Regions from separate parts of the Lysinibacillus sp. A4 genome, predicted to be linked through region 1. Evidence: a T-box and tRNA genes for the amino acid it is inferred to sense, from the RefSeq annotation. Region 1 holds a T-box; the other holds one or more tRNA genes.
The links. A T-box is a leader RNA that pairs with one kind of tRNA and senses whether it is charged. The one in region 1 lies ahead of serS (serine--tRNA ligase), so its partner is inferred to be a tRNA-Ser.

Region 1 (23,265 bases):
GGTAAAAAAAAACAGTCAGCTGTATGCTGGCTGTTTTTTTACTTTCTTTTTTGATAACTTTTAACTCTACTAAAGAGATTGTTCAAAAGTGTTTTCTGAATTTAAAAAATGCAAATAAATGCCTCGAAAATGTAGTTAATTATTTGTATTGTTTATCTTAATTGTTGTTTGTTAAAAATCTGAATTGTCTTTCTTTTATAAGTTCCTTGACAGTAGCAGTCCACGTTGTTAATCTTACAATTAATATTCTTTTAACTATAGGAGGAAGTTACGAAAATGTGGGAGACTAAATTTGCCAAAGAAGGTTTAACTTTTGATGATGTATTATTAGTACCAGCTCATTCCGAAGTACTACCGAAAGATGTTGATTTATCTGTTCAATTAACACCAAAGATTAAATTAAACATCCCAATGGTCAGCGCAGGTATGGATACAGTTACAGAGTCTAAAATGGCGATTGCTATGGCACGTCAAGGCGGTATCGGTATTATCCATAAAAATATGGGGATTGATGAGCAAGCTGAACAAGTAGAAAAAGTAAAACGTTCTGAAAATGGTGTTATTACAAACCCATTCTTCTTAACTCCGACACATCAAGTTTTCGATGCTGAGCATCTAATGGGTAAATACCGAATCTCTGGTGTTCCTATTGTTGATAGTATGGAAAATCAAAAGCTAGTAGGAATTATTACAAACCGTGATTTACGTTTTATCTCTGACTACTCTTTAAAAATTGAAGATGTAATGACGAAAGAAGATTTGATTACAGCTCCAGTTGGAACGACTTTAGAGGATGCTGAAAAAATTCTTCAACAATATAAAATCGAAAAGCTTCCAATTGTAGATGAAGAAGGTAGATTAACTGGACTTATTACAATTAAGGATATCGAGAAAGTGATTGAATTCCCGAATGCTGCGAAAGATACACATGGCCGTTTACTAGTAGGCGCAGCAGTTGGTGTATCAAAAGATACGATGGTACGTATTGAGAAGCTTGTAGAAGCACAAGTTGACATTGTTGTAATCGATACAGCCCATGGTCATTCAGAAGGCGTATTACAAACAATTCGCTCAATTCGTGAGACTTACCCTGAGCTAGAAATCATCGCTGGTAATGTTGCTACAGGAGAAGGCGCACGTGCATTATTTGAAGCAGGAGCAGATGTTGTTAAAGTAGGTATCGGTCCTGGTTCTATTTGTACTACACGTGTTGTAGCAGGTGTAGGTGTACCACAAATTACAGCAGTATATGATTGTGCTACAGTAGCTCGTGAGCTAGGTAAAACAATAATTGCTGATGGTGGTATTAAATACTCTGGTGATATCGTCAAAGCTCTAGCAGCTGGAGGCAACGTTGTAATGCTTGGTTCACTTCTAGCAGGTACATCTGAATCTCCTGGAGAAACAGAAATCTTCCAAGGACGTCGCTTTAAAGTTTATCGTGGTATGGGTTCTATCGGCGCAATGGAAAAAGGCTCTAAAGATCGTTACTTCCAAGAGGATGCAAAAAAATTAGTACCTGAAGGTATTGAAGGCCGTCTTCCTTATAAAGGACCATTAGCTGATACAATCTACCAACTGATTGGTGGTATTCGCGCTGGTATGGGTTATTGTGGAGCTCCACATCTTGAGCACCTACGCGAGAATGCACAATTTGTTAGAATGACAGGTGCTGGTCTACGTGAATCACATCCACATGATGTACAGATTACAAAAGAATCACCAAACTATTCCATGTAATATATTACTTGCAACTTTTATGCTTTCGCATCGTCTACAAAGATGGCGCGAGAGCATTTTTTTATGGTAGAGAGTCAACACGTTTGTTGTTATCTATGATAAAATGTCGAGGACAAGATTATTTTTTGGAGGGCTTTAAAGGTGAAAAAGAAAATGAACACCGTATTACGCTTACTCCTAATTCCTGTTTTATTATTTAGTATTTTTGCAGGTATTCCTGCCAATGCAAATGCAGAAACAGATTTAGGATTAACAGTGGATGCTGCGATTTTAATTGATGCAGATTCAGGGAAAATTTTATTTGAACAAAATGCAGATACTTCACTAGGTATTGCAAGTATGACAAAGATGATGACTGAATACCTGTTATTGGACGCGATTGATGCAGGGACAGTTAAGTGGGATCAAGAATATCACGTAACAGATTATACGTATCGTATGTCTCAAAATCGTGCATTAAGTAATGTACCTTTACGTAGAGATGGCACTTATACGATTCGTGAGCTATACGAGGCAATGGCAATCTATTCAGCAAATGCAGCAACCGTAGCCATTGCTGAAACGATCGCAGGTTCTGAAACTGAATTTTTAAAGTTAATGAATAAAAAAGCAGAAGAACTTGGTTTAGAGGGCTATAAATTTGTCAATGCTACTGGTCTTAATAATGCTGATTTATTTGGTATGCATCCATCAGGCACAGGACCAGAAGATGAAAATGTGATGCCTGCAAAATCTGTAGCAAAATTAGCATATCATTTATTAAAAGATCACCCAAAGGTATTAGAGACATCTAAAATTGCAAAAAAGACATTCCGTGAAGGGACAGAAGATGCAATTAAAATGTCTAACTGGAACTTTATGTTACCAGGGTTAGTGTATGAATATCAAGGTGTAGATGGATTAAAGACAGGTACAACAAACTTTGCAGGTCACTGCTTCACAGGTACTGCAGAGCGCAATGGTACTCGTTTGATTGCAGTTGTAATGAAGGCTGTTGATGCAAATGGACAAGGGTCCTATGAAGCTCGCTTTGATGCCACAGCGAAATTATTTAACTACGGCTTTTCACAATTCTCAAAGCAAGAAATTTTACCAGGGAACTATACATTCAAAGATCAAAAAACAGTTAAAGTGACAAAAGGTAAAGAAGACAAAGTATCGATTGCAGTAAAAGAACCAATTTCATTTATGATTAAGTCTTCTGATAAAGACTTATATAAACCTACATTGGTTTTAGATAAAAAGAGTTTAGAGGCAGACGTTAAAAAAGGCACTGTTGTAGGAAAGGTCGTTATTGAACGCACAGAAGGCACAGATTACGGCTTTATCGATGGCAAGGATATTTCATCCGATGTTGTCACAACAGAGGCTGTAGAGCGTGCTAGCGGTATCTCATTGTTCTTCCAAGGTGTAGGTAACTTCTTCGGTAATTTATGGGGAGGCATTACAGACTTTGTTGGTGGATTGTTTTAATATTTAAATACGAGCACATGAATGTACGTAAGCATTCATGTGCTTTTTCACATTTTTACACGCTATAGCATACGCTAATAGGCGAAAGGATGTGGCTAAATGTGTGGTATTACAGGCTGGGCTAGTTTTCAAAAGGACTTAAGAACAAGTGACACAATAGTAAAATCGATGACGCAAACATTAAATAAGAGAGGGCCAGATGATGAAAATATTTGGTGTAGTGAGCATATTGCATTTGGCCATCGACGGTTGGCTGTTATTGATTTAATCGGTGGCAAACAGCCAATGAAAAAAATCCATGATGGTTTGAACTATGTCATTACATATAATGGCGAACTTTATAATACAGAGGAGCTACGTAAGGAACTTCAAAAAAGAGGGCACAGCTTTACAACACAATCGGATACTGAAGTACTATTAACTGCCTATATTGAATGGAAAGAGCAGTGTGTAGAATTTCTAAATGGTATTTTTGCCTTCGGTGTTTGGGATGAGCAAACGCAGTCTTTATTTTTGTGTCGAGACCGACTAGGCGTAAAACCCTTGTATTATACAGAGCAACAAGATGGTGTACTTTTTGCATCTGAAGTGAAGGCTCTGCTAGCACACCCTACGGTTCAAGCATGTGTAAATGTTGAAGGGTTGGCAAGTATGATGGCTGTAGGGCCTTCTAGAGAGCCAGGTAAAACCCTTTTTCAAAATATTAAAGAATTACGACCTGGCTATGCTATGCGATTCTCTAGAGAAGGAGGTTTAAGAAGTTGGCCGTATTGGCAGCTACAAAGCCGTAGACATGAAGAAACATTAGGAGAAACGATTGAACATGTTGGTTTTTTGTTAACGGATGCTATTGAACGTCAGCTAGTTTCGGATGTACCCATTTGTACGTTTCTTTCAGGAGGACTAGATTCCAGTATTATCACAGGCATAGCAGCAAATAGATTCCAACAGCAAAGCCAGCAATTGCATACGTATTCTATTGATTATGAAGACAATGAGCGCTTCTTTAACCCACATTCTTTCCAAACCTCCACAGATACGTACTGGATTCAAAAAATGACAGAAACTTTCAAGACAGCTCACCACGCAGAGGAAATCACCCAGCAACAGTTAATTGATTTATTAGTAGAATCGGTCATTGTTCGCGATTCCCCAGGTATGGCAGATGTGGATTCCTCGTTATTATGGTTTTGTCGGGAAATAAAAAGGGAATTTACTGTAGCGCTATCAGGAGAGTGTGCAGATGAAATTTTTGGTGGTTATCCATGGTTTAAAGATAGGACTACTGGTTTCCCTTGGATACGTTCATTGTCTGAAAGAAGTGCATTACTCCAAGAGAAGTGGAACAACAAATTAAAAATTGAAGCCTATGCACAACAACTATATACACAAACAATAGCTGAAGTTCCTTTGTTAGATGGAGAAGGTCTAGCAGAGGCAAAGCATCGCGAAATGTCCTACTTAAATATGCTATGGTTTATGCAAACATTATTAGAGCGGAAGGATCGTATGAGTATGGGGGCAAGTTTAGAGGTACGTGTCCCTTTTGCAGATCATCGGCTTGTAGAATATGCCTGGAATATTCCGTGGGAAATGAAGAATTTGGATGGAATAGAAAAAGGATTACTTCGAAAATCAATGGCACATCTATTGCCGAATGAAGTGTTATATCGTAAAAAAAATCCTTATCCAAAAACATATCATCCTGTCTATACAGCAGGAGTGCAAAAATGGTTGAAGGAAATTCTACATGATAAAAATTCAATCTTGCATGAACTATTTGAACGACAAAAGCTTGCGGAGTTAATTGAATCGGGAGGTAGCTCTTTTAAGGTTCCATGGTATGGGCAGTTAATGGCAGGTCCCCAGCTTTTAGCTTATCTAGGGCAAATTCATACTTGGTTTGAGCATTATCAAATTCAATTAATTGAGACTTAATATAAAATGACCCATCTACGTAGATGGGTCATTTTTTTGTATGCTCCAGCAATCCATCAACTGCTCAATGGATGATTCGATTGCTTGTACGGGAATCCCTCCAAAACCTAATAAAAATTGAGCTTGTGAAGATTCATAATGATCTAGTCTATAGGCTGATAATGGATAAATACCGATCTCTGCTTGAGAGGCGAGCTGTTGTAATTGTTTTTCTGAAAATGTGTGTTGAACCTCTAATAAAATATGCATACCCGCTTGTTCACCAGTAATGTTAATGGATGATGAATATTTTTCTAAAATAGAAGTTAGTTTATCATGTTTTTTACGATAAATTTTACGCATACGATTGAGATGCTTTGCAAAATGCCCATCACCCATAAAATTTGCTACAATATGCTGATCAAAACGAGGCACCGTTGATGAATAATAATTAAAGACATCGTTATAAGTAGCAAGTAGTTTAGGTGGAAGTACAAAATAAGCTACTCGCAAGGATGGCATTAAAGATTTAGTAAAAGTACTCATGTAAATAACTTTATCGTTTCGATCTAATGCATGTAGGGCAGGAATTGGTTTTCCAGCATAACGAAATTCCGAATCATAATCATCCTCAATAATATAACGAGAGGTGCTTTGTGCCGCCCAATTTAAAGCTTGTGCTCGTCTTGTAGCAGATAATACAGCCCCAGTTGGGAATTGATGTGAGGGTGTAATATACACAACATTAGCATTTGTTTTTTCGAGATCATGAATAATTATGCCCTCTTCATCAACTGCAATTGGATAAACTTTTCGTTTATGCTGCGAAAACATTCGATGGACGGCAGGGTATCCGGGGTTTTCTAATGCAAAGCTGGTGTCCTCACTAAAAAGACGGAGAATCATAGGGAGGAGCTGCTCTGTCCCTGAACCAATAACAATTTGTTCAGGGTGGCATACAACACCACGGGATTGATATAAATAATTAGCAATCTCTGTGCGTAAAGACAGTTCACCTTGTGGTTCCCCTGTTAATAATAGCTCCTTTGAGGTATCGTCAAAAAGCTCTTTTGCATACTTTCTCCATGTTTGAAATGGAAAAGCATCGATATCAATAGATCCTGGATTAAAATCGATTTTGTAAGACTTTTTCTTAGGATATTCATTAATGGACGCCATAGTATCTTGTTGAATGTAAGGCAGTTCATCTATTTCTTCTACAAAATAGCCAATACGTGATTTGGACATAATATAGCCTTCAGCTAATAGCTGAGCATAGGCAATTTCAATTGTTGTTTGGGAAATGTTTAAAAAATCAGCTAATTTTCTTTTTGAAGGCAGTTTTTCTCCTACAGTTATTTTTTTAGAAATAATAGCTTCTTTAATACCGTTATAAAGCTGATCATAAAGCGGTTTATCACTATCTCTTTCAAGCTGGAATAAAAGCATATCCATGATCTGGAACCTCCTGACCCTATAAATTATTTAAAAACTGGATATTTTGATATGGTCAATTTCTATTATACTAAACTTCATCATAAAGGTGGAGGTTAGAAAATGAAACAAACAGGTACAGAGCTAGTAAAGCGTGGAATGGCAGAAATGCAAAAAGGCGGCGTCATTATGGATGTCATTAATGCAGAGCAAGCAAAAATTGCAGAAGCTGCAGGTGCTGTAGCAGTTATGGCATTAGAAAGAGTACCGTCAGATATTCGGAAAGCAGGTGGCGTTGCACGCATGGCCGATCCTCGTATTGTTGAGGAAGTGATGGGGGCTGTAACTATTCCTGTGATGGCCAAAGCACGTATTGGTCATATTGTTGAAGCACGTGTCTTAGAAGCAATGGGTGTTGATTATATTGATGAAAGTGAAGTTTTAACACCAGCAGATGAAGAGTACCATTTATTAAAAAGTGAATACACAGTACCGTTTGTGTGTGGCTGTCGCGATTTAGGGGAGGCAGCCCGTCGTATCGGGGAAGGTGCCTCGATGTTACGAACTAAAGGTGAACCAGGTACAGGGAATATTGTGGAGGCCGTTCGCCATATTCGTAAAGTAAATGCACAAGTTCGTAAAGTCGTAGGAATGACAGAGGATGAATTAATGACAGAGGCGAAATTACTAGGAGCTCCTTTCGAGTTATTAAGAGAAATTAAACGTCTTGGTCGTTTACCAGTAGTAAACTTCGCAGCAGGAGGAGTGGCGACGCCTGCTGATGCAGCCTTAATGATGGAACTTGGAGCTGATGGCGTTTTCGTTGGTTCAGGTATTTTTAAATCTGAGAACCCTGAAAAATTTGCACGTGCCATTGTAGAGGCGACTACTCATTATAAAGACTATAAGCTTATTGCGGAAATATCAAAAGAGCTCGGAGTGCCAATGAAGGGGATTGATATTGCACAGCTTGGACACAACGAGCGTATGCAAGAGCGAGGTTGGTAGCATGAAGCGAATTGGTGTATTAGCATTACAAGGAGCAGTTCGTGAGCATATACAAATGTTAGAAGCTCTTGGTTGTGAAGCAATTCAAGTAAAACAAAGAAAGGATTTAGGAAACCTAGATGGACTTGTGTTACCAGGTGGAGAAAGCACAACAATGAGAAAATTGCTGGATCGATTTGATCTGCTAGAGTCAATTCGTGGACTTGCACAGCAAGGATTACCGATGCTTGGTACATGTGCGGGATTAATTTTATTAGCCAAGGATCTAATTGAAGATGAACCACATTTGGCTGTGATGGACGTGACTGTAGCAAGAAACTCATATGGACGTCAGGTGGATAGCTTCGAAGTACAACTAGATATTCCTAAAGTAGGTGTAGGGATTCCAGCAGTATTTATTCGTGCACCTCATATTGAAGCGGTAGGTAAAGGTGTTGAAATTCTTGCAAAACATGATGGGAAAATAATCTTGGCACAAGATGGCCATTTATTGGGTTGTTCGTTTCATCCCGAATTAACAGAGGATACACGAATTCTTGAATATTTTGTAACCTCTATGGTATGACTTGCAAAATTTGTTTTCATATAGTACAGTATGGTTAAATTTTAAATAACTGAACACGATGATGGGAAGTAGTAGCAAGCACGTTTTTTTTAGAGAGTCAGCGGCTGGTGGAAGCTGATAAAAGCACTTGTGAATCCGTCCTGGAGTTGCACAGTCGAAGTGAATGAAGTAGGCTGTAGCCGGCTGAAATGCCGTTATGAAATAAGTGGATTAGGCAGAAATGTGTCTAGTCAATTAGGGTGGCAACGCGGGTAGCTCTCGTCCCTTTTTAGGGATGAGGGCTTTTTTGTGTTCATTTCGCTGCTACGATTTTCCATCATGAAGAAACTATTGGAGGTATGAAGATGTTAGATATTAAACGCGTACGCGATAATTTCGCGGAAATTAAAGAGATGTTATTAACACGTAATGAAGATTTAGGAAATTTAGATGACTTTGAAGGCTTAGATGCAAAACGTCGTGAATTGATTGCCAAAACAGAAGAATTAAAAGCAGAACGCAATAAAGTATCTGAACAAATCTCAGTTATGAAACGCAACAAAGAAAATGCTGATGAAGTCATTGCTCGTATGCGTCAGGTTGGCGATGAAATTAAAGAATTAGATGTACAATTAAATGATGTTGAAGAACGCTTTAAAGATATGATGATGCGTTTACCAAATATCCCACATGAATCTGTACCAGTAGGCACAACAGAGGATGACAATGTTGAAGAATATACGTGGGGTGAAATTCCGACATTTGATTTTGATATTAAAGCACACTGGGACCTTGCAACGGATTTAAAAATTGTAGACTTTGAACGTGGCGCGAAAGTAACAGGTAGCCGTTTCTTATTCTATCGTGGTCTTGGTGCTCGTTTAGAACGAGCATTAATGACATTCATGATGGATTTACATGCAGAGGAGCATGGTTACGAGGAAATGCTACCACCTGTCATTGTTAATCGAGATAGCCTAACAGGTACAGGGCAACTTCCGAAATTTGAGGAAGATGTATTCAAATTAGAGGAAACAGATTATTTTATGATTCCAACTGCAGAAGTACCAGTAACGAACTTCTATCGAGATGAGATTTTACCGGCTGAAGCTTTACCACAAGGCTTTGCAGCGTATAGTGCTTGCTTCCGTTCAGAAGCGGGATCTGCAGGTCGTGATACACGTGGTTTAATTCGTCAACACCAGTTCAATAAAGTAGAATTAGTACGTTTTGTAAAACCAGAGGAGTCATACGAACAATTAGAGCTACTAACAAGTCATGCAGAAAAAGTATTACAATTACTAGGCTTACCATATCGTAAGTTAAAAATGTGTACAGCTGATTTAGGTTTTACTGCAGCGAAAAAATATGATTTAGAAGTTTGGATTCCTGCACAAAACATGTACCGTGAAATTTCTTCTTGCTCTAACTTTGAGGATTTCCAGGCACGACGAGCAAATATCCGCTTCCGTCGTGAGCCAAATGCAAAACCAGAATATGTGCATACATTAAACGGCTCAGGTCTTGCCATTGGCCGTACAGTTGCTGCTCTTCTAGAAAACTACCAACAAGCTGATGGCAGCGTAGTAATTCCTGAAGTTTTAAGACCTTATATGGGCGGTAAAGAAGTAATCGCACCAAAATAAACGACAGATAAAGCTATTTTAGACAATTCCTTTATGGATGTTCTAAAATAGCTTTTTTGTGTTGCAAAAATTGAATTCTCTCATAATTTTTGAAAATTCGTTATAATGGGTAATATTCATGGGGACAAGGGGGAGAAATTCATGGAATTGCAACAATTTGCACAGGCTTTCAGTGAATTTGATAATGTTTTAATTACAGATGATAAAGGCTGTGCAATCTTTTATGATTTAGCAGATTTAAATATATTATTGGAAATCGGCTTAACACCAGATGAATTTTTTCACAGCACTGTGACTGATAATTATCAAAATTTATCACCTGAGACAAGTACTGTTTTTCAAGTCATACAAACAGGGCAGCCAGTTTTATACTATGAACAACAACTGACAACATTGAACGGTTTTAGTTATTTATCATTGAGTTCGACCTATCCCATTATGGAGCATGGAAAAGCCATTGGTGCCATTGAATTTTCAAAACATTTTTATGAAACTAAGCAAATTAAATACTTAGATAATTTCCTGGGACATAAATTATATCGAGATAATCATACAACCTATCGTTTAGAGGATTACATTACAACAAACGCCGAAATGAAAACTCAACTTGAAAAGGCACGTCGTAGTGCTCAAAAAAGTGCACCCGTTTTACTAACTGGGGAAACTGGAACTGGGAAAGATATAATCGCACAAGGCATACACAATGAAAGTGAACGCTATACAAAGCCGTTTATTACTTTGAACTGCTCAACATTAACAGAGGATAATATATTTACGCAGCTATACGGCTCGGACAATGAAGCAAAAAGTGGAAAATTACAGGAGGCTAATGGTGGGACGCTACTCATCGATCACCTTAATTTATTGGATATATCTTTGCAGGCGAAACTTTTACATGCGGTAGATATAAAAGTGTTAAATGGTGAGCCCTTGGATATAAGGTATATTACTACTGTCAATGAAGATGTGGACAAACTATTAGCTGAAAAAAGGCTACGCGAGGACTTATTTTATCGCTTAAATGTTCTTCAAATTGATTTGCCACCGCTAAGAGTAAGGAAGGAAGATATTCCCCTTATCCTTGATTTTTATATACAATTTTACAATGAACATACACTACAGAAAAATGTAAGCTATTGTAATGAAGTAATTCAGTTATTTTATGCCTATCATTGGCCGGGGAATGTGCGTGAACTAAAAAATGCCCTTGAATCGGCATATAATAATTTGCTTGGGGATGAAATACTTGTTGAACATGTTCCAGAGAGGATTAAAAAAAATGTTCAACATTCAATTCAATCTATCATGCAAAACAACCAATCTGGACATTTACGAGATTTAACGGAAGCCTACGAGCGTCTAATTATAGCGGAAAAGTTGCGTGAAACTGATGGACGATTAGCGGAAACAGCTAGACGTTTAGGTATATCTCGTCAATTACTAAAATATAAGTGTTTAAAATATGAATTGTTGTAAAAAAAATTTTACAAAAAGGGGATAAAAATTTATCTCCTTTTTTCGTGTTATTAAATTTTTTATTATTTAGATAAATCTTCTGTAAACGATTATAAAGGGGTTGAGGATATGTCTAAAGTTGTGCAGCATACGATAATCGTGGGGCTAGCCTTATTTGCTATATTTTTTGGTGCTGGGAATTTAATATTTCCGCCATCCATAGGAAATAGTGCAGGGGAATCATGGATTTCCGCTCTGATGGGCTTTAGCTTAACGGGTGTTATTTTACCTGTGCTTGCGGTGTATGCAATTTATAATACTGGGGGAACTGTGGAAGCGCTCACAAGACCAATCGGAAATTGGTTTTATAAAGCCTTTAATACGGTCATGATGGTTTGTATTGGGATGGTTGTCACAATACCGAGGATGTCAGCAACAACTCATGAATTAGGAGTATCACAAATTATTCCGAACGTACCTTTAATTGTGTCAGTATTAGCATTTTTCGTGATTTGCTTTTACTTTGCGATGGACCAATCAAATGTGATCGATAAGATTGGCAAATGGTTGACGCCTGTTCTTGTTCTTATCCTTATCATCCTCATTGGTAAAGGGGTACTAGATCCAATAGGAACGGCAATTGATACAGGAGCAGAAAGGGTTTTTGCCAACTCCATAATAGCAGCCTATCAAACAGGAGATGTGGGAACAGGTATTCTTTGTGCGCCAATCTTTTTAGCAGCAATAGTTGGCTATGGCTATAAAGGGAAACAATCTAAAAAGGTCGCGCTTGGTGGAATGGCTATTGCTGCAATAGGGTTAATTGCAGTATATGGTGGCCTGCTCTATTTAGGGGCTACAAGTAGTGGCATCATCACAAATCCGGGCAGTGATACAGAACTATTAGCGGGCATTGCCTTTAGTGTCATTGGTAATTTGGGTAAAGCGTTACTAGCTATATGTGTTGTTTTTGCCTGCTTAACATCAGCGATTGGCGTCATGGTCATATCCTCACAGTTTTTAAATGAACTAACAAAAGAGAAGCTTGGCTATAGAACGTGGGTCTTTATTATGTGTGTAGTAGGCGCAACTATTGGCTCCTTAGGTGTAGGTGCCATCGTTGAAATTACATTGCCGATTTTCTTGGTAATTTATCCAGTCATTATTGTACTTGTGCTACTGGGAGCCTTTGATCGTTTTGTACCAAATGCAGGAGCCTATAAAGGAACTGTCCTATTTGCATTTCTAGTAAGCGTCGTTGAAACATTTGCTAGCTATGAAATTACGATACCTGGTGTGACACAGTTGGTCATGCATTTACCATTGCAGTCTAGTGGATTTGCTTGGATTATGCCATCTATTGTTGGCTTTATTATCGGTACTATTTTGCATAAGGTGCTGAAAGCAGAAGATCCTGAAAAATCTACTTTTGGTATGGAAGAAATAGGAGTTGAAAAATGATGAAAATTATTTGTAACGCAAAGATTTATACGGCAGATACTAATCAGCCATCTGCAACGGCTATGGTAATTGAAGAAGGAAAGGTACTTTGGATTGGACAACAGGAAGATTTACCTCCCTATAAGGGAGAAGTAATAGAGGTACAAGGAAAGCTCATTATTCCTGGGATTATTGACGCTCATATGCATCCCATTATGTTAGCAGATGTTATGGAACAAGTGGCTTGTTTACCTCCATATATTTATTCTATTGAGGATATAATTAATGCATTAGCAAACTATGATGCAAGTCAGCGGGGATGGCTATTAGGCTGGGGCTATGATGAAGGGAAACTAAAGGAAAGAAGAGCGCCTTTAAAAGAGGACTTAGACCGTGCCTCTACAGAGTTACCTGTCATTGTTATGCGTACATGTGGTCATATCATATCGGTCAATAGTAGAGCATTAGCAATCGCAGGTATTACGAAGGATACACTTGATCCACAGGGTGGACAAATCGATCGTGATGAAAATGGGGAACCTACAGGCATACTGCGTGAAAATGCACGTAATCTAGTACTACAGCATTTACCTACACCATCTGAAGAAGAGATTGTCAAAAGGCTTCTAAAGCTATCACAAACTTTGGCATCCTATGGTGTAACAAGTATTACAGAATTAATGGCCACGGTAGCGCCTATTGATTATTTAGGCCTGTATCGTAAAGCCCGAGAAAAAGGTTTTAAGCAACGCGTAGCAGTTTATTATATCTGGGAGGATATTCAACGATATGAGCTGTTAACAGCAAATACTATTGATCGTTCTGCAGGAGCCTATATCGGAGGCATTAAGCTATTTTCGGATGGCAGTGTTTCAGGCCGTACAGCACTTGTTTCTGAGCCATTTTTGGGAAGTGATGAAAAAGGCATAGCGATGACTTCGAAAGAGGAGCTGCTAGCGGCTGCTGCGGTAGCAAAAGAATATGGTATTCAATTAGTGGTTCATGCAATGGGGGACAGAGCCATTGATCTAATTGTCGACACATTTTATGAGGAAAAGGCTTGGTTAACAGATGCACCGTCTGTTCGTATTGAGCATGCAGCCATGCCATCTAAAAGTGCCTTGCAAAAAGCTGCTGAATGGGGGATAGGCTTTGTGCCACAACCCATCTTCTTATTTTGTGAAATTGAGAGTTATTTAGAGAATCTAGGGCTAGAAAAAACACAGACATTATATGGTGTACAAACATTTCTCAAGAGGGGGATTGCGACAGCGCTCTCTTCAGATGCACCTGCTACATCATGGGCAGAAGCGGCTAATCCCTTTGTGACGATACAAGCAGCCGTTACACGAACAGCTTATGATGGCACAGATTTAGGCGCCGCAGAAAAAATCTCTGTAGAGGAGGCATTACAGCTATACACAGTTGATGCCAAGACGATGATTCGTATGGAGAACGTTGGTCAGTTAAAAGAGGGCTATGAAGCTAATTTTGTTGTACTAACAGACGATTTGCTGACGCTTTCACATAACCAGCTTATGCATGTAAAACCATTCGCTACATATATCGAAGGAGAATGTGTTTTTACACAATCCACTATTCAAGCTCAATAAATTAGTTATGAAGATGGTCGCTGCTACGACATATTTCATATATATCGCCATTCCCTTAAATATTAAAGAAGGTGTCTCATTAGGAGGCACCTTCTTTAAAGACCATTTACATCGTTGGAAGCTAATCGTGCTTTTTTCTCAGCTTTTTTACGGTCTCGTAATGCCTTAAAAAAGTCTGTTAAAATTTGACCACATTCCTCGGCTAAAATCCCTTCTGTTACATCACATTCATGATTAAAGCGTTCATCATTTAATAAATGGTAAAGAGAATCTACACAGCCAGCTTTTTGATCTCTTGCCCCATAAACAACTCGGGGTACACGTGATTGGAGAATGGCTCCTGCACACATTGGACAAGGCTCCAATGTAACATAAAGAGTAGTATCCTCCAGTCGCCAACTCCCTATTTTTTTGCAGGCTTCTTGAATCACTAACAGCTCCGCATGTGTTGTTGCATTTTGCGTTGTTTCTCTTAAATTATGCGCACGTGCAATGATTTTCCCTTCATAAACAAGTACTGCACCAATTGGTACTTCCCCAAGTACTGCAGCCTGTTGAGCTTCCTCTAATGCTTGTTTCATAAATAAACGATCTGCGTCAAAAATATCCACTCATATCTCTCCTTAACAGTAGTGTAGCGTGCTGAAGTGGTAATTGCTACTTTTACTTCTTTTCGGATGATATATTCATTTAAAATCAACGATTGACCTGTAATATGTCGAAGCATAAATACTTGTTGACATTCCTTATATATCCATATATATTTATATATGAACACATGCTCATATATAAATATTGAAGAATGGGGTAAACTTCTATGGATGAAAAATTAAACAGTTCAGAAATGCAAAAAAATATTGATCAGCATTTAGATGAAGAGACATTATTTGTAGTATCTCAGACTTTTAAAGCCTTGAGTGATCCAACACGAATTCGTATTTTAAACTTACTTTGTTCAGATGAACATTCTGTTAATGATATTGCAGAAATTTTAGATTTAGGCCAATCAACGGTTTCCCACCAATTACGCTTTCTTAAAAATTTAAGATTGGTGAAATTTAGAAGGGAAGGAACAACCTTATATTATTCTAAGGACGATGATCACATTATGAATTTATTGAAGCAGGCTATTGAGCATGCGGCTCATAACTAAAATGAAATGAGGGAATAACAATGGGACATCAACACGACCATGGCCATGATCATACACATGGTGCAAATAAAAAGGTATTATTACTGTCGTTTATTATTATTACAGGGTATATGGTAGTGGAAGCCATTGGTGGCTTTTTAACAAATAGTTTGGCTCTTTTATCAGATGCAGGGCATATGTTAAGTGACTCTATCTCTTTAGGTATAGCCATGTTAGCTTTTATGTTTGGGGAAAAAGCTGCAAGCTATAGTAAAACATACGGCTATAAACGATTTGAGATTTTAGCTGCAGTATTGAATGGCATTACATTAATAGGAATCGCATTATTTATTTTCTATGAAGCGATTGAACGATTTACAAACCCACCAGAAGTAGCTACAACTGGAATGCTTATAATCAGTACAATTGGTTTGTTCGTTAACATTTTAGTTGCCTGGATTATGATGCGTGGAAGTGATACAAAGGATAATTTAAATATGCGCGGAGCATTTTTACATGTACTAAGTGATATGCTAGGATCTGTAGGCGCTATTGTTGCGGCACTATTAATTATGTTTTTTGGCTGGGGCTGGGCAGATCCTCTTGCAAGCGTTGTTGTTGCATTATTGGTCGTACGAAGTGGCTACCATGTCACAAAAGCCTCGATTCATGTATTAATGGAGGGGACACCTTCAAATATAGATGTTCAGGAGATTATTCAGCTAATAGAGCAGACTGATGGAATAGAAAGTATCCACGATTTACACATCTGGACAATAACTAGTGGAACGAATGCATTATCCTGTCATGCAGTTGTAAATGATCAATTGAAAATAGCTGAGAGTGAGCATATCTTGCGGAAAATTGAACATAATCTTCAACATAAGGGCATTAAGCATATAACAATTCAATTAGAAACATCCTTACATCGACATGATAATTCTATTTTATGTAAATTAGAAAATGACCATGAACATCATCACGATGATAAATAAAATTTTTTATGACTTGCATACCCTTCGTGGGTATAGTATGATAATTACAAATAGGAGGTGTAGTGAATGGAGGAGACAGTAAAAGAGGATGCTTGTCATACAGAGGAAGCTACGTCTTGCCGAAAAAGTCATCACCCTGAGCGTGTGAAAAAGGATCTAACAACTCGCTTAAATCGAATTGAAGGTCAGATTCGAGGTATTAAGGGAATGATTGATAAAGACGTTTACTGTGATGATATTATTACGCAACTATCTGCTACACAATCTGCATTAAATAGTGTGGCAAAAATATTATTAGAAGGTCATTTAAAGGGCTGTGTTGTGGATCGTCTATCAGAGGGCGATGAAGCAGTATTAGATGAGTTAGTAATAACGATTCAAAAGTTAATGAAAAAATAGATTGAAAACATACAAAAGGAGAGATTTTATTATGCAAAACGTAACATTAAACGTACAAGGAATGTCATGTGGTCATTGTGTAAACGCGGTTGAAAAAAACGTTGGTGCTTTAGCTGGTGTTGAACAAGTAAAAGTAAATTTAGCAGAAGGTTTAGTTGATGTTGCATTTGACGATGCACAAGTATCACTTGATCAAATTAAAGAGACAATTGATGATCAAGGCTATGAAGTAAAATAAAATTTGTAGAGTGCTTCTGTGGCACTCTCTTATTTTCAAAAATATATACCCCTAGTCGGTATAAGGAGAGGTGAAAGGTAAATGAGTTCTGATCATAAGGAAGCTAATTTGCAAATTACAGGGATGACATGTGCGGCCTGTGCCACTCGAATAGAAAAAGGGTTAAATAAAATGGATGGTGTAGAACATGCAACAGTAAATTTAGCACTTGAAAAATCATCTATTAAATATGACCCAACTAAACTAAGTGAAGCAGATTTTGAAAAGAAAATAGAAGCACTTGGGTATGGTGTTGTTAAACAAAAAGCTGAACTTGATATTACAGGTATGACATGTGCAGCCTGTGCGACTCGCATTGAAAAAGGGTTAAATAAACTAAGTGGTATTTCCTCTGCTAATGTCAACTTAGCACTGGAAAAAGCGATGATTGAGTTTAATCCTTCGGAAGTATCCATCTCAGATATCATTACAAAAGTTGAGAAGCTAGGCTATGGGGCACATCAAAAGGCAGATGAGCAGGAAACAGTGGATCATCGTGAAAAAGCTATCAAACAGCAACAACATAAATTTATTTTATCGGCAATACTTTCTTTACCACTGCTATGGACGATGGTTGGTCATTTTTCCTTTACGTCATTTTTATATGTTCCAGAATTTCTAATGAATCCATGGGTCCAAATGGTATTGGCTACGCCAGTGCAATTTATTATTGGTAAACAATTTTATGTAGGGGCATATAAAGCATTACGCAATGGTAGTGCAAATATGGATGTGCTTGTTGTTATGGGGACATCAGCGGCCTATTTCTATAGTGTCTATCAAGCGATTGTAACGATAGGATCACATCACGGTCCACATCTTTATTTTGAAACGAGTGCTGTATTAATTACACTTATTTTACTAGGTAAATTGTTTGAGGCAAAGGCAAAAGGACGCTCATCTGAAGCCATAAAAAAACTAATGGGACTTCAGGCAAAGACAGCAATCGTTGTACGTGACGGTATAGAAAAGGAGGTCCCATTAGAAGAAGTTATTATTGGCGATGTTATTTTAGTGAAACCAGGTGAAAAAATTCCTGTAGATGGTGAGGTAATAGAGGGGACAACAGCTGTTGATGAATCGATGCTAACAGGAGAAAGTCTACCAGTTGATAAAAAGCAAGGTGATCTATTATTTGGCTCAACTATTAACAAAAATGGTTTTATTAAAATGACTGCAACAAAGGTTGGACGTGATACAGCATTAGCACAAATTATTAAAGTGGTCGAAGATGCTCAAGGATCGAAGGCACCTATTCAACGTTTAGCAGATCAGATTTCGGGTATTTTCGTACCTATTGTTGTGGGCATAGCCATTGTAACCTTTTTAATTTGGATTATTTGGGTCCGTCCAGGGGAATTTACACCTGCTTTAGAGGTATTAATCGCAGTTCTTGTCATTGCTTGTCCATGCGCACTTGGGTTAGCAACACCAACTTCAATAATGGCAGGCTCTGGACGTGCAGCTGAGTTTGGTATTTTATTTAAAGGTGGAGAACATTTAGAGCAAACACAAGGCATAGATACAGTTGTTGTAGATAAAACAGGAACAGTGACACATGGTAAACCTGAGCTTACAGATGTTCTGTTAGCGCCAGAGCAAGATGAAGCACGTTTTTTATCCTTAATCGGGGCAGCAGAGAAGCAGTCAGAGCATCCACTAGCAGAAGCCATTGTTCAAGGCATAGAAAAACGCGGCATAGCTTTAGGTAACGTTCAATTCTTTGAAGCAATACCGGGTTATGGTGTGCAGGCAACTGTCTCAGGTCAAGGTGTTATCATTGGCACACGTAAATTAATGCAACAATATGATATTCATATTAATGATATTTTACCAACAATGGAGCAACTAGAACGAAATGGTAAGACAGCCATGTTAGCAGCCATCAATGGGCAATATGCAGGTTTAGTAGCTGTGGCTGATACCGTGAAAGATACATCAAAAGAAGCTATTCGTCGTTTACAGGATATGGGTATTACGGTCATCATGATGACTGGTGATAACGAGCGTACTGCTCAAGCAATTGGAACAGAGGTAGGCGTGAATCATGTTATTGCAGAAGTCTTACCAGAAGGTAAAGCTGATGAAGTAAAAAAACTTCAAGCCCAAGGGAAAAAAGTGGCGATGGTAGGTGATGGTATTAATGATGCACCTGCCTTAGCAACAGCGAATATTGGGATGGCAATTGGTACAGGGACAGATGTGGCAATGGAAGCTGCAGATATTACGCTTATTCGTGGAGATTTAAATAGTATCGCGGATGCCATTCTAATGAGTAGAAAAACAATGCGTAATATTAAACAAAATCTATTTTGGGCATTTGCTTATAATACATTAGGTATTCCAATTGCTGCACTCGGTCTGCTTGCTCCATGGGTAGCAGGCGCAGCGATGGCTTTTAGTTCAGTTTCGGTCGTATTAAATGCACTTCGTTTACAGCGAGTGAAATTATAAATAAGTATAAAGGCATCGGGAAGTAGATTCTCGATGTCTTTTTTCTATGTCATCATGAGAAGAATATCCCAGGTAAATTTACTAGAACAATAGGTTGATTCTGTTTTTCATTTTCCTACTATGATAAAATGAAAGGTACTGATTCATTTTATGTAGGACACAATGATCGAATCCATAGAACAAAAGGAGGAGCTTCTGGTGACGGTTCCATTTGTTACGGTAGAAGGTCCGATTGGTGTTGGTAAAACCTCTTTATCGAAAGAGATAGCAGCGACATTTAATTACCATCTATTAAAAGAAATTGTAGACGAAAACCCTTTTTTAAATAAGTTTTATGAAAACATTGAGGAGTGGAGTTTCCAAACGGAAATGTTCTTCCTCTGTAATCGCTATAAGCAACTAACCGATATTAAAAAATTTCGTTTAGCACATGCCAAACCTGTTGTAGCAGACTATCATATTTTTAAAAATTTAATATTTGCGAAGCGTACATTGGCACCAACTGAATACGAGAAGTATGAAGAGATCTATAGAATTTTAACGAAAGACATGCCTGTTCCAAATGTAGTGGTTTATTTACATGCCAGCGTTGAGACATTAATGAAGCGTATCGCCATGCGAGGGCGAGAGTTTGAAAAGATGATTTCACGTGATTACATGGAGCAGCTTGTGGCTGACTATCATTCTTTTATCGAGCATTTTGAGAGCATGCATCCCGAAATTCCAGTTATCCGATTTAATGGAGATCAGCTTGATTTTGTAAAAAATCCCAATGATTTAAATCATGTTTTAAAAATAATTAAAGATACGTTACAACAAAGGAGTTTGCAATAATGAATTTAAGAGAGAAGTACGATATTCCACCACAAACGGTTATTACGATTGCAGGTACTGTTGGGGTAGGAAAATCGACGATGACAAAGGCTTTAGCAGAGGCACTGAACTTTCGTACCTCGTTCGAGAAAGTAGACACAAATCCATACCTTGATAAATTTTATGAGGACTTTGAAAAATGGAGCTTTCATTTACAGGTCTACTTTTTAGCAGAGCGTTTTAAAGAACAGAAGCGTATTTTTGAATATGGTGGAGGATTTGTACAAGATCGTTCTATTTATGAGGATACTGGCATTTTTGCTAAGATGCATTATGATAAAGGAACAATGAGCCCAACAGATTATGAGACTTATACAAATTTGTTTGATGCAATGGTGATGACACCTTATTTCCCACATCCAGATTTGCTTGTCTATCTTGAAGGACCTATTGATGCAGTTATTGGGCGTATTCAAGAGCGAGGACGTACAATGGAGCAACAAACACCGAATGATTATTGGATAGAAATGCATGAACGCTATGAAAATTGGATAAATAATTTTAATTCTTGTCCAGTTCTACGTTTAGATATTAATGATTATGATTTATTAAAAAATCCTGATGCCATTGAATCAATTGTAAGCCGTATCAGTCATATGCTAAAACAAACAAGCCATTTACGAAAATAAAAGTAAAATAAATGACCAAAAAACGTGAGACAATATATAGCCGATTGTTTCACGTTTTTTGAATAGGAGGGATTATTATAAGAATCGCAGTGTATTGCGGATCCGGTTTGGGTAAAAGTCCTATTTATGCAGAGAAAGCTGCTGAGCTTGGTACAGCACTGGCAAAAAACGGTCACGGGGTTGTCTATGGTGGTTCTAAAACAGGCCTAATGGGGAAGGTAGCCGATGCTGTTTTAGCAGCTGGAGGAGAAGTGATTGGTGTGATGCCAACACATTTACAAAAGCGTGAATTGGCCCATGCCTCATTAACAGAAATTCATATTGTAGACTCTATGCATATTCGTAAAGCTAAAATGGCCGAGTTAGCCGATGCTTTTATTGCTCTGCCAGGTGGCGCAGGGACTTTAGATGAATATTTTGAGGTATTTACTTGGGCTCAGATTGGCCTTCATACAAAACCTGTCATTTTATATAATGTCCATGGATTCTATGATGCACTTCTACAGCATTTTAAAACAATGCTAGAGGAAGGCTTTATACGTGCAGAGCAAAAGAAGTTCTTACGTGTAGCGGCTACCTCTGAAGGGATTTTACGTTTATTAAAAAAACATGGATGAACATTCTCCATGTTTTTTATCTTGATGCAGCAGGTACACTAACATCTGCTGCAATTACACTGAGGCATAATTAATGTAATATAAAAGTAAAATAATTAAATTTTAAGTAAAAAATTAGTAAAGGATGGAGTGTTCTTTATGCATAGTGTAGAGGCTCAAGTAACCGATGATTTAGTAGTACAGGCTATTGAACGCAATATTGCCATTATCCGCTTCGATATGGATAGAAGAGTGGCGTATGTCAATGAACTATTTGCTCAAACATTAGGCTATACAGTGCAGGAAATGCTAGGAAAACATCATAAAGACTTTTGTTTGCCTGATTTCGTTAATAGTATGGAGTACGATAATTTTTGGCGCAACCTAACGGCAGGAAACAGCTATCAGGACAAAATAAAAAGAATTGATGCTAGAGGTAATATAATTTGGCTGGAAGCGACATATATGCCTGTCTTCGCAAATAATACAAGAAAAGTAATAGGTGTATCCAAAATAGCTGCCAATATCACTGAACGACAACATGAGATAGTTAGTGTTGCTGACAAGTTGAAGGGCATGTCTAATAAGCTTTACCAGCGTTCAGAGGCGGGCATTCAAAATAGCCAAGATCTACTAGAAACCATTAAAGTAGTTTCAAAGGAATCAAATGAAAATGTAAGTAATCTTGTGCAGCTTCAGAAACAAGCAGATTCTATTAAAGGGATTGTCAAAACTATACAAGAAATTGCCTCACAAACTAATTTATTGGCATTAAATGCAGCTATTGAAGCCGCTAGGGCTGGAGAATATGGAAGAGGTTTTGATGTAGTGGCGAAAGAGGTACGTAAGCTTTCTGTAAGAGTTGAACAATCTATTTCAGAAGTGAAGGATAATGTGGAGGGCATTGAGCGAGAAATTGGTCAAGTGACTGATAGTATTACAAAAATAGCAGAAAAAATAGAGAAAACAAATGAACAAATTACTGTCACAGCAAATGACTTTAGTGAAATAGCATCTGCTGCTGAAGCCTTAGACGAGCAATCAAAGCAATTTATTGAAAGTATTTAATTCTACTAGTGACTACTATTTTCGAGATATATTGAAATAGGCTGTATTTTTTATTTACAATAATAGAGTAAGTCATTAATCATAATAGGGGTGTTATGTATGACAAAAGTGGAAGTAAGCTTTCAGCATTTACCAACAACAGCTATTTCAGATGCAACAGGCGGACATACCAATGTGCGAAGTGATATTAAGCCGTTAGCAGACCATTTTAAAGTTGCTGGGCGAGCTGTAACTGTACGTTTACCAGATGGTGAAAATGGGGCAGTTTTGGAAGCGATTAGGGCTGCAAATGAAGGAGATATTTTAGTCATTGATGCAAAAGGTAATACAAACCGAGCTGTTGCTGGAGATTTTGTGATCTCCTTAGCAAAAGGGATAGGTGTACAAGGTTTTGTTGTGGATGGTGTAATCCGCGATATTGCAGCAATACGTGAATTAAATTTCCCTGTATTTTCGTTAGGCACTACTGTAGCAGCAGGCAATAAAAACGGCGGAGGTCAAGTAAATGTACCGATCGCCATTGGAGGAGTTACGGTTCATCCTGGTGATTATATTATTGGGGATGTGGATGG
Region 2 (4,878 bases), on a different contig from region 1:
GCTTCGCTTATTTTTTGTGGAGGATTAGCTCAGCTGGGAGAGCACCTGCCTTACAAGCAGGGGGTCGGCGGTTCGAGCCCGTCATCCTCCACCATTTTGGTCCCGTGGTGTAGCGGTTAACATGCCTGCCTGTCACGCAGGAGATCGCCGGTTCGATCCCGGTCGGGACCGCCATTATTATTGCCGGTGTAGCTCAGTTGGTAGAGCAACTGACTTGTAATCAGTAGGTCGTGGGTTCGACTCCTATCGCCGGCACCATTCCCTTGGAGGGGTAGCGAAGTGGCTAAACGCGGCGGACTGTAAATCCGCTCCTTAGGGTTCGGCGGTTCGAATCCGTCCCCCTCCACCATTTTAGGGGCATAGTTCAACGGTAGAATAGAGGTCTCCAAAACCTTTGGTGTGGGTTCGATTCCTACTGCCCCTGCCAGGTATTGAGGTACTCGTTCATAATACAGCTAATATAATCTATATAGTGGCGATTGTGGCGAAGTGGTTAACGCATCGGATTGTGGTTCCGACATTCGTGGGTTCGATTCCCATCAGTCGCCCCATTTTAAAATTGGGGTATAGCCAAGCGGTAAGGCAACGGATTTTGATTCCGTCATGCCTAGGTTCGAATCCTAGTACCCCAGCCATTTTTAATTTCACGAGCCATTAGCTCAGTTGGTAGAGCATCTGACTTTTAATCAGAGGGTCGAAGGTTCGAGTCCTTCATGGCTCATCATTTTTTAATTAACATGCGCCCGTAGCTCAATTGGATAGAGCGTCTGACTACGGATCAGAAGGTTATGGGTTCGACTCCTGTCGGGCGCGCCAATAAAATCATGTTTACGGAATGTAGCTCAGCTTGGTAGAGCACTTGGTTTGGGACCAAGGGGTCGTAGGTTCGAATCCTGTCATTCCGACCATCTTTCATGTTAAATGGGGCCTTAGCTCAGCTGGGAGAGCGCCTGCCTTGCACGCAGGAGGTCAGCGGTTCGATCCCGCTAGGCTCCACCATTGTAATATTTTTGGAGGTATACCCAAGTCTGGCTGAAGGGATCGGTCTTGAAAACCGACAGGCGGGTAACACCGCGCGGGGGTTCGAATCCCTCTACCTCCTCCATTTTTCGGGTCAGTAGCTCAGTTGGTAGAGCATTAGATTGAAGCTCTAAGTGTCGGCGGTTCGATTCCGTCCTGACCCACCATTATTGCGGGTGTAGTTTAATGGTAAAACCTCAGCCTTCCAAGCTGATGTCGTGAGTTCGATTCTCATCACCCGCTCCAAAATGGGCCTATAGCTCAGCTGGTTAGAGCGCACGCCTGATAAGCGTGAGGTCGATGGTTCGAGTCCATTTAGGCCCATCATTATTCCGAAGTAGCTCAGTTGGTAGTAGCACCTGACTGTTAATCAGGTTGTCGCAGGTTCGAGTCCTGCCTTCGGAGCCACGGCCCGTTGGTCAAGTGGTTAAGACACCGCCCTTTCACGGCGGTAACACGGGTTCGAATCCCGTACGGGTCATCAAGCATGTAGCACAGATGTGTGTTACATGCTTTTTTCTATTCTCCTTTTTGTTAATCGATAAAAGATAATGCAATAGCAGAAAAAGACCTATTGGCAAGGTGAAGGACTAAATTTCATTCCCCTAGCATCTTTCTATGGGCTTCCAATAAACCGCTTTACTTACCACGTACACTTCATGGTCAACATTTTTGTGAAGGCGCTTGACTTCTCTAGTATAGCGATACAGGCGCAATCCTGCCCAGAGAATTAGTGAAACTGGTTCTGCTCTATGCGAAAGCGAAGTACTAGCAGCAAGTAAGTAGCTCAGAGCGATTAGTCTTTCCATCATTTATAAAAATTCTATTGATTTCTTTGTTCTGCAATCCCCTGAAAAAGGCTACATGACTACTGTAGCCTTTTTATAATAATTAAAATCTTTCTCCCTTACATTCTCTTACGAAAAAGAGTCTATAGAGTAAATTTGAACAAACTATTTCATATATAAAATATGTATGTTTTTTCGATTACTATTTTCATGGTGCTTGTTGTTTTGTTCCTCTAATATGAGGATAAGTGGAGGAATCGATATGAATATACAGGAGATACAGCAATTTTTAAATCTATATCAGACAGAACAAAATGAATCAGAACTTTGGTTAAAGAATAGATTACAGGCAGTTAAGGATGCAGGTGAATATCATCCAACAACAGAGGAGCTAGTTTTTGGTGCACGGGTGGCATGGCGAAATAGCAATAAGTGTATTGGACGTCTGTTTTGGCAGTCACTGCATGTGGTAGATGCACGTGATGTTTTAGATGAAAAGGCTATTTTTCAAAAATTACTAGAACATATTGATTATGCGACAAATCATGGGAAAATTCGTCCAACTATAACAGTGTTTGCTTCAGATAGAGTACGGATTTGGAATCATCAACTAATTCGTTATGCAGGCTATGAAACAGATGCAGGCATTATTGGAGATTCACAGTCCATTAAATTTACAAAAGTGTGTGAGTCGTTAGGATGGAGAGGTAAAGGAACTGATTTTGATGTACTACCACTCGTTATACAGGTGGATAATCGTGCTCCTCAAATGTTTGTAATTCCTGAAGAAAATATAGTAGAGGTCTCAATCCGCCATCCAGAGTCAATCGATGTGGAGAAATTAGGAATGAAGTGGTATGCTGTACCCATTATTTCGAGTATGCGTTTTCAAATGGCTGGAATTGATTTTCAAGCAGCTCCATTTAACGGCTGGTATATGGGAACAGAGATTGGTGCACGAAATTTAGCAGATCATGATCGTTATAATATGTTACCTGCCATTGCAGACATTTTTAATCTTGATACAACCAAACATGCGTCTCTTTGGCGTGATCGTGCTTTAGTAGAACTTAATATTGCTGTTCTTCACTCATTTAAAGAAGATGGTGTGAGCATTGTTGATCATCATACAGCAGCTCAGCAGTTTAAATTGTTTGAGGAGGCAGAAAAATCAACAGGAAGAGAAGTGACAGGCAACTGGACATGGTTAATCCCACCACTTTCCCCTGCCACAACGCATATATTCCATAAACCCTATGTAAATATTTATCATACACCAAATTATTTTTATCAAAAACCATGCTATTAGTGTAAAGGAATTGTTTACTTTCAATACTTTTGATGAGAGAGGGCGCTTACTATGTTAAATCAGCAAATTCCCAATATCCCATGGAGACAATTGACGACACCTTATGGTAGAGGTACAGCCATTCCTAAGCTGATAGAACAGGAGCAATACACACAACTAGCTGAATTAATTGAACATCAAGGTACACTGTGGCAGGTGACACCATGGGTTTTGCTTGTCCTGCTAAAAAAGCTTACTAGTAAAAAATTAGAGGTTGTCTCATTACAAGAGGTACAGTTATATTTAGCTGTGGCACATGCTATTACCAAGGATTATCTCGAGCCAGTCAATACTGTTAAAAATATGCAGGAGCTATTAGACGTCAACTATTTGTGGATAGAAAATGAGGATAATGATGAACAGGAGTGGGAGAAAGAAACGCCAAAGGGCTATGAGGAGCAAGCTTTTGTAGGCTATTACTATTATAGTTATAGGCTTTTACAAGAGGCTGTTCCTATTTTTTCTACTATAACAGCTCGTAATAATGAAGCATCAGAATGCCTTGCTGAATTGCTAACATTACTCCAGCAACCCGACAATTAAGTAATGTGTAAACACTATATAGAAATAGAGCAGATGGAGGAATCTAATCCACCTGCTTTATTTAATTTTAATGCACATATTCATCCTTAGAGGCTCTCATTGAGCAAAAGAAGAGTAACATTGCTACAACGACAAAGAGCCATCCCGCAATATTCCAGCCGCCAAATAAATCATGCAAGTAGCCAAAAAGAATAGGACCAATTGCGGCAAATAAATAACCCAAAGATTGTGCAAAGCCTGATAAATCTGCTGCTTCAAATGCAGTACGAGTACGGAGAGTGAAGAACATCATTGCTAGGGCAAATGAAGAACCACCTGCTAACCCTAGAAGAACCATCCACAGTACCCCAAGACTTGTCCATTCCATGACAACCCCAACAAAGCCTACTAAATAGAAGGATGTAAACATCAATACAAGTGGGCGTTGAGAAGTCATTTTACCGGCAATAATAGGCACTGCTAAGGCCATTGGTACTTGTGAGAATTGCATGATTGAAAACATCCAGCCAGCTTTATCAGGGGCTAAACCTTGAGCAATATAGATCTCAGGTATCCAAGCTGCTGTTGTGTAGAATAATAAAGATTGTAAACCCATTGCCCCTGTGACAGCCCAAGTAACAGGTGATTTCCATAAAGGTGTACTGGTCTTTTTAGATGTAGTAACTGGTTCCGGTTTATTTGACTTTAGTTGAGGTATCCAAATTAAGATTGTAATGAGAACGAGTATGAGTGCAATGGAAAGTGCACCTTGCCAGCCTAACCATGAATTAGCTATCGGATAGCTAATACCAGCACCAAGGCCTGCAGTAAAATTCATGGACATGGTGAAAAAGGCCATTAATAAACCCACATGATAGGGAAATTTCAATTTCAATAATCCTGGAATTAGTACATTTCCAAAAGAAATGGCTACGCCAATTAACACAGTACCCAATAGAAGTAATTCTGTAGTACCAAGTGAACGTAGGACAATTCCTAAGGCCAAGAGAAAAGTTGATAAAAATAATGTTAGCTCAAGCCCTAGTTTGCGTGCTACAACTGGTGCAAATGGAGATATAACAGCAAAAGCCAGCAATGGTATCGTTGTTAGAAAGCCTGCCAATACATTAGATATTCCAAGATCTTCACGGATAAAGGATATAATTGGGCCAACAACAGTTAGTGGCATTCGTAATGTAG

Region 2: it encodes a tRNA-Ser, which carries the amino acid that the T-box ahead of serS (serine--tRNA ligase) is inferred to sense. The anticodon was not compared.

Annotation. Positions count from the first base shown of each region.
Region 1 covers NZ_JANWTB010000018.1:8,155-31,419, reverse strand. The annotation lists rRNA gene rrf (5S ribosomal RNA) at 1-3, shown strand, start outside; gene guaB (IMP dehydrogenase) at 277-1,740, shown strand; gene NY607_RS23205 (D-alanyl-D-alanine carboxypeptidase family protein) at 1,882-3,213, shown strand; gene asnB (asparagine synthase (glutamine-hydrolyzing)) at 3,313-5,151, shown strand; gene pdxR (MocR-like pyridoxine biosynthesis transcription factor PdxR) at 5,167-6,585, opposite strand; gene pdxS (pyridoxal 5'-phosphate synthase lyase subunit PdxS) at 6,688-7,572, shown strand; gene pdxT (pyridoxal 5'-phosphate synthase glutaminase subunit PdxT) at 7,574-8,137, shown strand; T-box leader at 8,187-8,406, shown strand; gene serS (serine--tRNA ligase) at 8,482-9,762, shown strand; gene NY607_RS23175 (sigma 54-interacting transcriptional regulator) at 9,904-11,238, shown strand; gene brnQ (branched-chain amino acid transport system II carrier protein) at 11,347-12,678, shown strand; gene NY607_RS23165 (amidohydrolase) at 12,675-14,270, shown strand; gene tadA (tRNA adenosine(34) deaminase TadA) at 14,366-14,881, opposite strand; gene NY607_RS23155 (ArsR/SmtB family transcription factor) at 15,088-15,423, shown strand; gene NY607_RS23150 (cation diffusion facilitator family transporter) at 15,444-16,397, shown strand; gene NY607_RS23145 (metal-sensing transcriptional repressor) at 16,464-16,796, shown strand; gene copZ (copper chaperone CopZ) at 16,828-17,034, shown strand; gene NY607_RS23135 (heavy metal translocating P-type ATPase) at 17,116-19,527, shown strand; gene NY607_RS23130 (deoxynucleoside kinase) at 19,726-20,361, shown strand; gene NY607_RS23125 (deoxynucleoside kinase) at 20,361-21,029, shown strand; gene NY607_RS23120 (LOG family protein) at 21,119-21,646, shown strand; gene NY607_RS24285 (methyl-accepting chemotaxis protein) at 21,785-22,693, shown strand; gene NY607_RS23105 (RraA family protein) at 22,793-23,265, shown strand, end outside.
Region 2 covers NZ_JANWTB010000019.1:302-5,179, forward strand. The annotation lists rRNA gene rrf (5S ribosomal RNA) at 1-7, shown strand, start outside; tRNA gene NY607_RS23235 (tRNA-Val) at 19-94, shown strand; tRNA gene NY607_RS23240 (tRNA-Asp) at 99-174, shown strand; tRNA gene NY607_RS23245 (tRNA-Thr) at 183-258, shown strand; tRNA gene NY607_RS23250 (tRNA-Tyr) at 266-349, shown strand; tRNA gene NY607_RS23255 (tRNA-Trp) at 354-427, shown strand; tRNA gene NY607_RS23260 (tRNA-His) at 476-551, shown strand; tRNA gene NY607_RS23265 (tRNA-Gln) at 561-635, shown strand; tRNA gene NY607_RS23270 (tRNA-Lys) at 649-721, shown strand; tRNA gene NY607_RS23275 (tRNA-Arg) at 740-816, shown strand; tRNA gene NY607_RS23280 (tRNA-Pro) at 832-908, shown strand; tRNA gene NY607_RS23285 (tRNA-Ala) at 924-999, shown strand; tRNA gene NY607_RS23290 (tRNA-Ser) at 1,013-1,105, shown strand; tRNA gene NY607_RS23295 (tRNA-Phe) at 1,112-1,187, shown strand; tRNA gene NY607_RS23300 (tRNA-Gly) at 1,193-1,266, shown strand; tRNA gene NY607_RS23305 (tRNA-Ile) at 1,271-1,344, shown strand; tRNA gene NY607_RS23310 (tRNA-Asn) at 1,352-1,428, shown strand; tRNA gene NY607_RS23315 (tRNA-Glu) at 1,430-1,501, shown strand; gene NY607_RS23320 (nitric oxide synthase oxygenase) at 2,071-3,117, shown strand; gene NY607_RS23325 (hypothetical protein) at 3,169-3,699, shown strand; gene NY607_RS23330 (CynX/NimT family MFS transporter) at 3,767-4,878, opposite strand, start outside.